3 regions of the Thalassospira sp. TSL5-1 genome follow, and region 1 is predicted to be linked to each of the others. Evidence: riboswitches for the same ligand, from Rfam matches in the RefSeq annotation. Region 1 holds a riboswitch; each other region holds the start of a gene.

Region 1 (3,264 bases):
CTCGACTTCCCGGTCCACATCAAGCAGCGAAAACATCCGCTCCATATCGGTCAGCGACTGTTTGATCTGCCGGTACACAAAGCCCAAAAAGTTCAGCGGCATATACAGCTGCAACAGGTAGGTATTGACCAGCACGAAGTCACCCACTGTCATATTGCCATTTTTAACCCCGTTTGCGGCCAGCAGCATGTTCAAAACCAGTCCGACGGCAATAATCGCCCCCTGGCCAATATTCAGCTTGGAAAGGGATTCCTGCGATTTGACCGCCGCCACCTCATAACCGCGCAAGGCGTGGTCATAGCGTGATGATTCATGGGCTTCGTTGCTGAAATATTTGACGGTTTCATAATTTATCAGGCTGTCAATGGCCTTGGTATTGGCTTCATCATCGCGCTGGTTCATCTCGCGACGGTATTTCATGCGCCATTCGGTCACGATCAGTGTGAAGGCAATGTAAATCACGATGGTGACAAACGTGATCAGCGCGAACCAGACATCATAAAGCGCCCACAGGATGATCGAAACCATCACGATCTCAAGCAGGGTGGGCAAAATGTTAAACAGCATGAAGGACAGAAGAAATTCAATGCCCTTCACCCCGCGCTCAATAGCGCGCGAAAGCCCCCCCATCTGCCGGTCCAAATGGAACCGCAGGGACAGCGCATGAAGATGGTCAAATACGCTTAGGGCGGAATTGCGAATGGCCCGCTGGGCGACCTTGGCAAACACCGCATCGCGAATTTCGCCAAAAGCAGAGGATAACACCCGCACCAGGCCATAGCCGATAATCAGACTAACCGGCACCGTCACCAATGCGGCCGCACTGCCTGCTGCGGCTCCTTTACCTCCGCCCAGGGCATCAACAGCATATTTATACAATACCGGCACATAAACGTTGGCAACCTTTGCGCCGACCAGGAACAACAGTGCAACAACGACACGTATCTTTAATTCGTTTTCGCCCTTGGGCCACAAATAGGGCAAAAAGGTTTTAATCACACCCAGATCAGCACGGGCGGATGATTCTTTGGCATCCGATTTTTTCACATCTTTTTCCTTTTATCCCCGTCCCCGATATGGGTTTTAAGCCACACTAAAATGTACTTTGGTAAAATTTCCCTATACCCGTGCCTCACAAATGGCCCGTAAAGCGCAATTTGGCAAGCATCACAATATGAACATCCTGCAAACAGGCTGTCTTGTCGGGCAGGCAAATACAAAAAAGGCGTCCCCTGCCAGACAGGGAACGCCCAAAACAGGCAGTGCAGGAGTACGACTTATTGCGCCGAACCATAAAGGCGGCGATCAAACACACCGCTATCGCGGAAACGATAAAGCGACTTGGCAACCGCCAGCACAGCAAGGTCGATCAGCGGCTCCACCAGCACAACCGTCATATAAGCCGCACCAAAGCTGGCAACATGGGCGATATTGGCCGCCCCAAAACCCTGACCATAAAACGCCCAAAACGCCACCCAACACACAATGCCACCCTGATAGGAGGTCGACAGTGCCAGCGCCTGCACATAGGACACATCCTTATAGGCGGTTTTGGCCGGGATGATTTTATGGGCAAGTGCACCCATCGCAAATAACGGCACCAAAAGTGTCGTCAGGTTGATGCCGTATTGCGGCAAATCGAACGGGGAAAAAAACACGCCCTGCAGCAAAAGCCCCAGTGCCAGACCAATGGCCGCCGGGGCCGCCCCGAAAATCAGAAACAGGGTGGAGCCCAATATAAGGTGCACTTCCGACACCCCAACCGGGTGATGCGGCAACACTTCAAAAAAGACAAAAACCAGCAATGTGGTAATGACACTGCGCACCAGAAGCGAGCCCAGACCATCGCGCTTGATCGTATCGACGGCCATTTTACCGGCAACACCCACCGCGCCGGTTGCAGTAGCATAACTCAGGGCGATTTTGGCGCCGTCAACAACGCCAGGTTCAATATGCATGACAATTTCCTTTCTTGCACCCACCGTGCATGGACAGGCCGGGAAACCGGCACTGTCAGTGATAAAAATTCGGGCAGGTCTCCTGACTTGTGCCGATTGTTGCTATTCCGCCTTCCCGGGGTTTCCCAGTGACATCAAGGAAGCAACCAGCACTTACAGTTGCGGGGGCAGTTATGGACTGGGCAAAATGCCGTCACCATATTCCCTATTATTCGCAGCAGCCAAAGGGCCACTGCCAAACCCGAGCGGACACGTTAGCAGAGCAACCACCAAAGGGGTAAGGCTTTTCAATCGTAAAACGCGAAAAAAGCACACAGTTTATATCCGTAATAAACCGCATGGTTTGCCCCCACCAAGGTGATTGCAGTTCAGGACGGGCCGGACTATGTTGCTAATTTGTTGACGATTTTACAATTTACGATGACACCGCCACAAAAGGCGCTGCCCAAAGACGGAAACAGGACCATGACGGCACTTGCCAGCACCGAAAACCAGGACATTCAACAATTGATGCTTCGCATCGGTATCGCCGCACGCGATGCAGCCCTGATTTTGGCCCAGGTCCCGTCACAGCCAAAAATTGATGCCCTGAACTATGCTGCCAGCCTGATCCGCGAGAACGCCGACACTATCCTGGCCGCCAATGCCCTTGATATGGAAGGTGGCCGTCAAAAAGGCCTGACCGCCGCCCTGCTGGACCGGCTGGAACTAACCCCGGCCCGGATTGAAGCAATGGCAAAGGGCGTTGAAGACGTTGCCAAACAAAACGACCCTGTTGGCCGCGAAATGGCCCGCTGGACGCCGGACCATAACGGGCTGGATATTGCGCGTGTATGTGTGCCCCTGGGTGTGATCGGTATCATTTATGAAAGCCGCCCCAATGTCACCGCCGACGCCGCCGCGATGTGCCTGAAATCCGGCAATGCCGCGATTTTACGCGGTGGGTCTGAAAGTTTTAATTCATCGCGCGCAATTTTTGCCTGCATGCAGCAGGGCGTGATCAAAGCCGGCCTGCCCGAAGCCTGCATTCAGATGATCCCGGTCACAGACCGGGCCGCTGTGGGCGAAATGCTGAAACTATCCGATTATATCGATGTTATTGTGCCGCGTGGGGGCAAGTCCCTTATTCAGCGCATCACCGATGAAAGCCGCATTCCGCTGTTCAAACATCTCGAAGGGCTGTGCCACACCTATATCCATGCCAGTGCCGACCCGGCAAAAGCCAGCAACATTGTGCTGAATGCCAAAATGCGCCGCGTGGGGGTTTGTGGGTCAACCGAAACCATTCTGATTGATCGCGACGCTG
Region 2 (3,264 bases), 190 kb from region 1:
GGGGCACCGACCAGGGCCGTAACCACGCCAATCGGCACCACCTGACCAGGCAGAATGATGCGTGACACAACATCGGCCCCAACCAGAAACAATGCGCCAATCAGGGCTGCCAGCGGCAATAACAAAACATGCCGCACGCCAACAAAAAACCGCGCGGCATGGGGGATAACCAGCCCAACAAAACCGATGGAGCCCACAATGCTAACCATCACCGCCGTCATCAGGGCGGAGGTGCCGATCAGCAGCACATGCACGCGCAAAACCGGAATACCCAGCGATGCAGCAGATTCCCGGCCAAAGGTAAAGGCATCCAGCGCACGCGCATGACACAGACACACCAGTAAACCAACCACAATCACCGGCACGGCCAGGGCCGCATCGGGCCAGCGCACGCCACTTAAACTGCCCAACAGCCAGAACATGATGCCGCGTGCCTGTTCGGCATTGGCCGATTTGGTGACAATAAACGATGTCAGGGCATTAAACATTTGCGACCCGGCAATTCCGGCGAGAATGATGGCACCCGGCCCGCGCCCGGCCTGAAGGGCGAGCAAACTGACAAACACAAACGCCACCAGCGCCCCGGCAAACGCCCCGCCAGACAGCGAGACCATACCAGCCCCCACCCCCAGGATGACGACACTGACTGCCCCGGTCGAAGCGCCGGCCGAAATGCCGAGCAAATAGGGATCTGCCAGGCTGTTACGCAACAAGGCCTGCAAAACTACCCCCGAAACGGCAAGACCGGCCCCACAGGACGCCGCGACCACTGCCCGGCTGAGGCGATAATTCCAGATAATCCCGGAATCAATGGCATCGATGGGGCGCGTTGCACCAAAAATATGATTGGCGAGCGCGTTGATCACGGTTTTAATCGGGATCGAGGTTTCGCCAATCGATGTTGCCAATGCCATTGCCGCAGCCAGCAATATCAGCGCGATAAAGACCGCGCTGATACGTTGCCAGAAAACTGTCTGCGCAAACAAACCCATACCTAGTGATCCAGTCCGAACGATTTAACGGCCTTGGCCAGTTGTTCAATACCGTCAATGATGCGGATGGTCGGGTCCATTCCCATCACATCCATCACCACAATATGACCGTTCTTTACCGCCTTCATCTGGCTGGTGACCGGATCGGTTTTCAGGAAATTCGTTTTCAGTTGCCAGTCATCCGCCGGAAAACGCCGCCGGTCCATTCTGGCAATCACAATAATGTCCGGGTCCGCCCGGGCAATGGTTTCCCAGCCCACTGTCGGCCATTCATCATCGCTTTTAATCACGTTTTTCAGGCCCAACACGCCAGAGATATATCCCGGCCCGCCCTTTTGCCCGGCGACATAGGGGTCTGCATGCAATTCCGAACTGGAAAACCAGAAAACCGCCGAAACATCACGGTGCGCCAATCCGGCAACATCCTGCCTTGCGGTCTGTTCGCGCTGTTTCAAGTCGGCAATCAGCTTATCGCCGCGTTCCTCGACATTGAAAATACGCGAAAGATCATGGATCGACTGATAAATCAGATCGATTGAAAAGGCATCTGTGCGCGTCCCGTCACCGCCCTTGCTGTTATCCTTGCCGACACAATCGGCCGGGGCAACATAAACGGGAATGCCCAATTCATCGAACTGGGCCGTTGTGCCAACAATGCCACTTGGTCCCACATGCCATTGGAATTGCGCGGTTACCAGATCGGGGCGTTGACCAACAACACTTTCAAAGGAGGGATCATTGTCCGCCAGGCGGGGAATTTTGCTATTGGCCTCGGCAAATTGCGGCATGACCGGATCAAACCACACAGCCGTCCCCACAACTTTTGACGCCAGGCCCAAAAGATAGAGAATTTCCGTATTGCTTTGCCCCAGCGAGACCACACGTTTTGGCGCGTGATCAAACGTGACAGTGCGACCGCAATTTTGAATTTCAAGAGGATAATCTGTTGCCTGTGCATGAGTGGCAACAGTGGATAGACCCGCTGCAAACACCCCGGCAGCGACAAGCCGTTTTAAAACGCTGGTCATGTTATGTCCTTTCAAAGGAACAACCGTTACATCCAGCGACAAACCGGCAAAGAACCAGAGAATTAAAAGAAATCCCGATAAATCCAGTCCGTTATGTCAATCGTATCATAACAGCCAGAATAGTAGCAGGACATCTCCGGGGCACCCCGCCCAGTCTGTCGTCACGATTGCCGGCAGGTCTCCTGGCTCGCGGGTCAACACATGTTCCTGGCCTTCCCGGGAAAACCCCAGTGGCATGATCAGGACATGCTCGCCGCATACAGTTGCGGGGGCAGCTTCGTTTGACGGCCCGAAAAACCGAACCGTTTTGAATTCCCTCTATCCCAAAAAGGATACCGGCAAAAATGATGTCCCATAAGGATCAGTCATCGTCAAGGCGTTTGATGCCCGATGCCGGGAAGAACATTGGCCTTCAACCCTGCCCTGATCCGTTCATCAGAGCATCACATAAATCCAACGGGCAATCATCGGGCAAAAGGGCGATTGTTTCGTCAATGAAATCGCGCCGGTTTCACGAGAAAATATCCTCCATGCTGGGTCGATTTTCCTGAATGCGATCCTGGACAACGAATTCAAGACCAAGAGCAGCCAGCACACTTGTCAATGTGCGCATCTTTGTCCCCGGATCCCCATTTTCCAGGGATGAAATCGTCGCCACCCGTAAATTGGTGCGCACACTGACATCTTTTTGCGTCATGCCTTTGGCCTTGCGTACACGACGCAAAGCATTGCCAATCTGATCGGGCGTTCGTGCCGTGATTTTCATAGAGGCTACCTTTTTTACGCTGTGGCGTAATTTATCTATTTTTACGCCATAGCGTAACAAAACCTGATCAAAGCCGCTATTTTGCCTTTGCAACATCTGACAAAATGTCAATCGCACAAAATGGTGTGCAGCCATCGAAAACGGGATCAATTCAAAAACTTGCGCGTTGATATATTTGGCCGCGAATTCGCCATTCTTTTTCCGAATTGCCACCACACTATTTCGCAAGTTTGTGCAAATCAAAAATATAACAGGGATAATTTCGATGGACACTTCTGCACAGCGCCGACAATTTTTAAAGTCCGCTGCGGCTGCCGGTCTTATTTTACCGGGCATGTCGCTCTGGCAGCAGGCATTTGCCGCCGATGCCGTCAAAAAGCTGGAACTGGGCAAAAAACAGAAATTCAGTTTCGACGCGCTGGTCGAACGTGCCCGCAAAATGGCGGCCAAACCCTATGTCGCGCCGAAAACCCCGGAC
Region 3 (3,264 bases), on a different contig from region 1:
TTCAATGCCATATTCCCAATAGCCGCGCCCGCCCAGCACCCGCACAATGATGAAACGGGCATGGGACACCACATCATCGATATAAAGATCGACCGACATATTATGCCCCAGCTGTAACAGGCTGGCGAGGCGGAGCGACGGCACCTTGCCGGGAAATTCACCATCAAGATGCGCCTGTGCCGTTGCCAGACAGGCCAATTCGGATTCCGCTGCCGAGAGAATAACAACATCACCGGGGCTTTGGCCCAAATCAACGGCCTCGCTGCCATCGGTGATCATTCCCGGCTGTGCGGCAAGTAAGTGCATGAATTCGGCCTGTCTGCAAAGGGAGGGGCGTTAAAATATCGAAGATCAAAAAGGCAGCACCCTGAATGATGCTGCCTTTCTTGGTTTACCCGCCGATCAGGCTGCCAGAATGGCGCTGGTAATTGCCTGCTGGTCCATATCATGCAGGCCAATCACCACCAGACGCGACTGTCGGGTTTCATTTTCCTGCCACGGGCGGTCAAAATAGCGCTGAAAGCGTTCGCCAACACCCTGCACCACATGGCGCATCGGCTTGCCCGGTACATGGACAAAGCCCTTGATGCGCAAAACATCAAATTCCCGCACCACATTGATCAGCCGTTTTTCAAGGGCGGCGGGGTCCGTAACGTCCTCAAGCGTAACAACAAAGCTTTCAAAATCATCATGGTCATGCTCATGGCCGTCATCATGATGGGACGGGCGGCTTTCAAGGTCATCCTCGGCGGCGGCCCCCAGGCCCAGCAACACGGCATTTTCAATCCGCGCATGTTCTGTCGCAATGATTTTGACCGACGGACGCTTTAGCTCGGCCCGGATATCGGCCTCGACTTTGCTTTTTTCATCGTCGGTCAGAAGGTCGGTTTTATTTAGAACCACCATATCGGCGCAATGAAGCTGTTCTTCAAACAGTTCTTCAAGCGGGCTTTCGTGATCCAGGTTTTCATCGGCCTCACGCAGGGCCTGCACCGCGTCGTGATCATGGGCAAACAGGCCATCGCGCAGGGCAGCGGCATCCAGCACGGCAACAACACCATCCACCGTCACGCGCGAACGGATTTCCGGCCAGTTAAAGGCCTTTACCAGCGGCTTGGGCAGGGCAAGGCCAGAAGTTTCGATAACGATATGATCTGGCGGGGTGTCGCGATCCAGCAATTTCTGCATGGTCGGTACAAAGTCATCGGCCACGGTGCAACAGATGCAACCATTGGCAAGTTCCAGAACGTCTTCTTCGGCACAGCCTTCAATGCCGCAGCCATTGATGACTTCCATATCCACGCCAACATCACCAAATTCATTGATAATCAGAGCGATACGCTTGCCACCGGCATTTTCCAGCATATTGCGGATCATGGTGGTTTTGCCGGCCCCCAAAAAGCCGGTAATTACGGTTGCGGGAATTTTACCCAAATGCGCCATTGTCTTTAAATCCTTGAAAAACCGGGTATCACATACCGGATTGAAATTATTTAACACTCATTGGAATGCCCGCAACCACCAGCGTCACCTGACGCGAGAGTCCGGGTATCACATACCGGATTGAAATTATTTAACACTCATTGGAATGCCCGCAACCACCAGCGTCACCTGACGCGAGAGTGCGGCAATGCGCTGATGCAGGCGCCCGGCATGGTCGCGAAAGGCACGCGCCATTGCGTTTTCCGGCACAATGCCAAAGCCAACCTCGTTTGACACCAGCAAAACCGGCAAAGCCAGCCGGGGCAAAAGCACACAAAGACGCTCGATCTCGGCCTCGATATCATGCTCGCCGATCATAAGATTGGTCAGCCACAGGGTCAGACAATCCACCAGAACCGGACCTTCGCTGTCCCTATCAAGGCGTTCGAGTACGCCGCACAAATCATGCGGTTCCTCTATCGTGGCCCAAAGCGGGCCGCGGCGCTGTTTGTGATGGGCAATACGGTCAGCCATTTCATCGTCCCAGGCGCGTCCGGTGGCAATATAGGTGCCCCCGCCTGCGGCAACGATCATATCCTCGGCAAATTTGCTTTTGCCGGAACGTGCGCCCCCCAATATCAGGTGAACGCCATTTTCAATAACCTTTGGGGCCATGGCCCGTTCCTTGCGCTATGGTCTCCACCCGAGACCCGGTTGCAATTGATGCGGCCCAAAAGGCCCACATCACCACTGGCAGGTTTCCTGGCTTCGGGCGTGTTGGTCATTTCCCTTCCCAAAGGGGGTTACCCCATCCTTCAGTGGGTGGCAGGCGTTCCTGCCGTAAATGACCCGTCATCCCGTTACAGTTGCGGGGGCAGCACCGGTCTTACACCGGATTTCCCGTTCCCAGTCGGCGATGCCGACACTAGCGTAAAAGAGTCCCGATTAGAAGGCCTCGCATCGCCATAGCATTTTCCCCCAATAGAAGAAAATACATTTCACCACAACCGTAAAAGTTGCTTAAGCAATTGGTTTCAGCAGGTTAAGGGCATTTTTAAACACACTTCAAATCCGATGGTCCGCTCTGGAAAATGAACAGCACCCTCCATTAATAACGTGCCAAAGGTCCATAGTTCTCAAGGCATCAATCGGAACCGAAACCATACTGATCAACCTTAAGGCAGGCCTCAGAGGCATAAAGAGTAAGGCCTACCTAGACGAAAGGTCAGTATTTGTAAGAATTGATGTGTTGAGAAGACACATTCTTTCAGGGAACATTGGTTCAAGAACAAACGGAATGTCATTGCCGATATCGTAACACCGGGAAAAACCTGGGAACTAAAGACACGAGCAATTCGCGCCAACCATCATTCCAGATAAAACCAGAACTGTTTGTCCCAATGGCTATAGAACATTACGTCAAAAAGATTCGTACCCAGGAAGGCGTTGTTTGGCAGACGTCATCACGTCGTGATATGTGGACCAAACTGCTTGACCGGCTTCAGACGGATGCGCCCCATTTTTCCAGTTTTCTGGAACAATATGCAGAGGGTGACGATGTCATTTTGCGACGTCGGCAGGTCCGTGCCCTGTATCAGGCCGACCCCGAAATGGGGATGGTTGCCGCCATCATCTGGACGCATGCGCGCGGCATTCGCGTCAATGCGCTATCGCTGCTGGTGCGCGATCTGCCTGCCCTGGTCCAGCTGTTTGACCGCGACAATTTCGATGATAAATCGCTTAATCATTTGCTGGGGCAGCCGGGTATTTCCATTCCGACAGCCAGCAAAATGCTTTCGGCCTGCGGCAAACAGTTTAACAATGTCCCCGCCGCGATTATCG

The links. A riboswitch is a leader RNA that binds a small molecule or an ion and turns the genes downstream of it on or off. The one in region 1 is predicted to bind cobalamin.
Region 2: another riboswitch for cobalamin. It lies ahead of LF95_RS01905 (ABC transporter substrate-binding protein); the one in region 1 lies ahead of LF95_RS01000 (energy-coupling factor ABC transporter permease).
Region 3: another riboswitch for cobalamin. It lies ahead of cobU (bifunctional adenosylcobinamide kinase/adenosylcobinamide-phosphate guanylyltransferase); the one in region 1 lies ahead of LF95_RS01000 (energy-coupling factor ABC transporter permease).

Annotation. Positions count from the first base shown of each region.
Region 1 covers NZ_KV880637.1:208,935-212,198, reverse strand. Annotated here, with positions in the region: gene LF95_RS01005 (ABCB family ABC transporter ATP-binding protein/permease) at 1-1,047, opposite strand, end outside; gene LF95_RS01000 (energy-coupling factor ABC transporter permease) at 1,278-1,958, opposite strand; cobalamin riboswitch at 2,013-2,218, opposite strand; gene LF95_RS00995 (glutamate-5-semialdehyde dehydrogenase) at 2,424-3,264, shown strand, end outside.
Region 2 covers NZ_KV880637.1:395,777-399,040, reverse strand. Annotated here, with positions in the region: gene LF95_RS01910 (FecCD family ABC transporter permease) at 1-992, opposite strand, end outside; gene LF95_RS01905 (ABC transporter substrate-binding protein) at 995-2,020, opposite strand; cobalamin riboswitch at 2,175-2,375, opposite strand; gene LF95_RS23500 (helix-turn-helix domain-containing protein) at 2,532-3,122, opposite strand; gene LF95_RS01895 (OpgD/OpgG family glucan biosynthesis protein) at 3,121-3,264, shown strand, end outside.
Region 3 covers NZ_KV880638.1:53,702-56,965, forward strand. Annotated here, with positions in the region: gene cobN (cobaltochelatase subunit CobN) at 1-306, opposite strand, end outside; gene cobW (cobalamin biosynthesis protein CobW) at 403-1,443, opposite strand; gene cobU (bifunctional adenosylcobinamide kinase/adenosylcobinamide-phosphate guanylyltransferase) at 1,570-2,097, opposite strand; cobalamin riboswitch at 2,157-2,367, opposite strand; gene LF95_RS09725 (hypothetical protein) at 2,823-3,264, shown strand, end outside.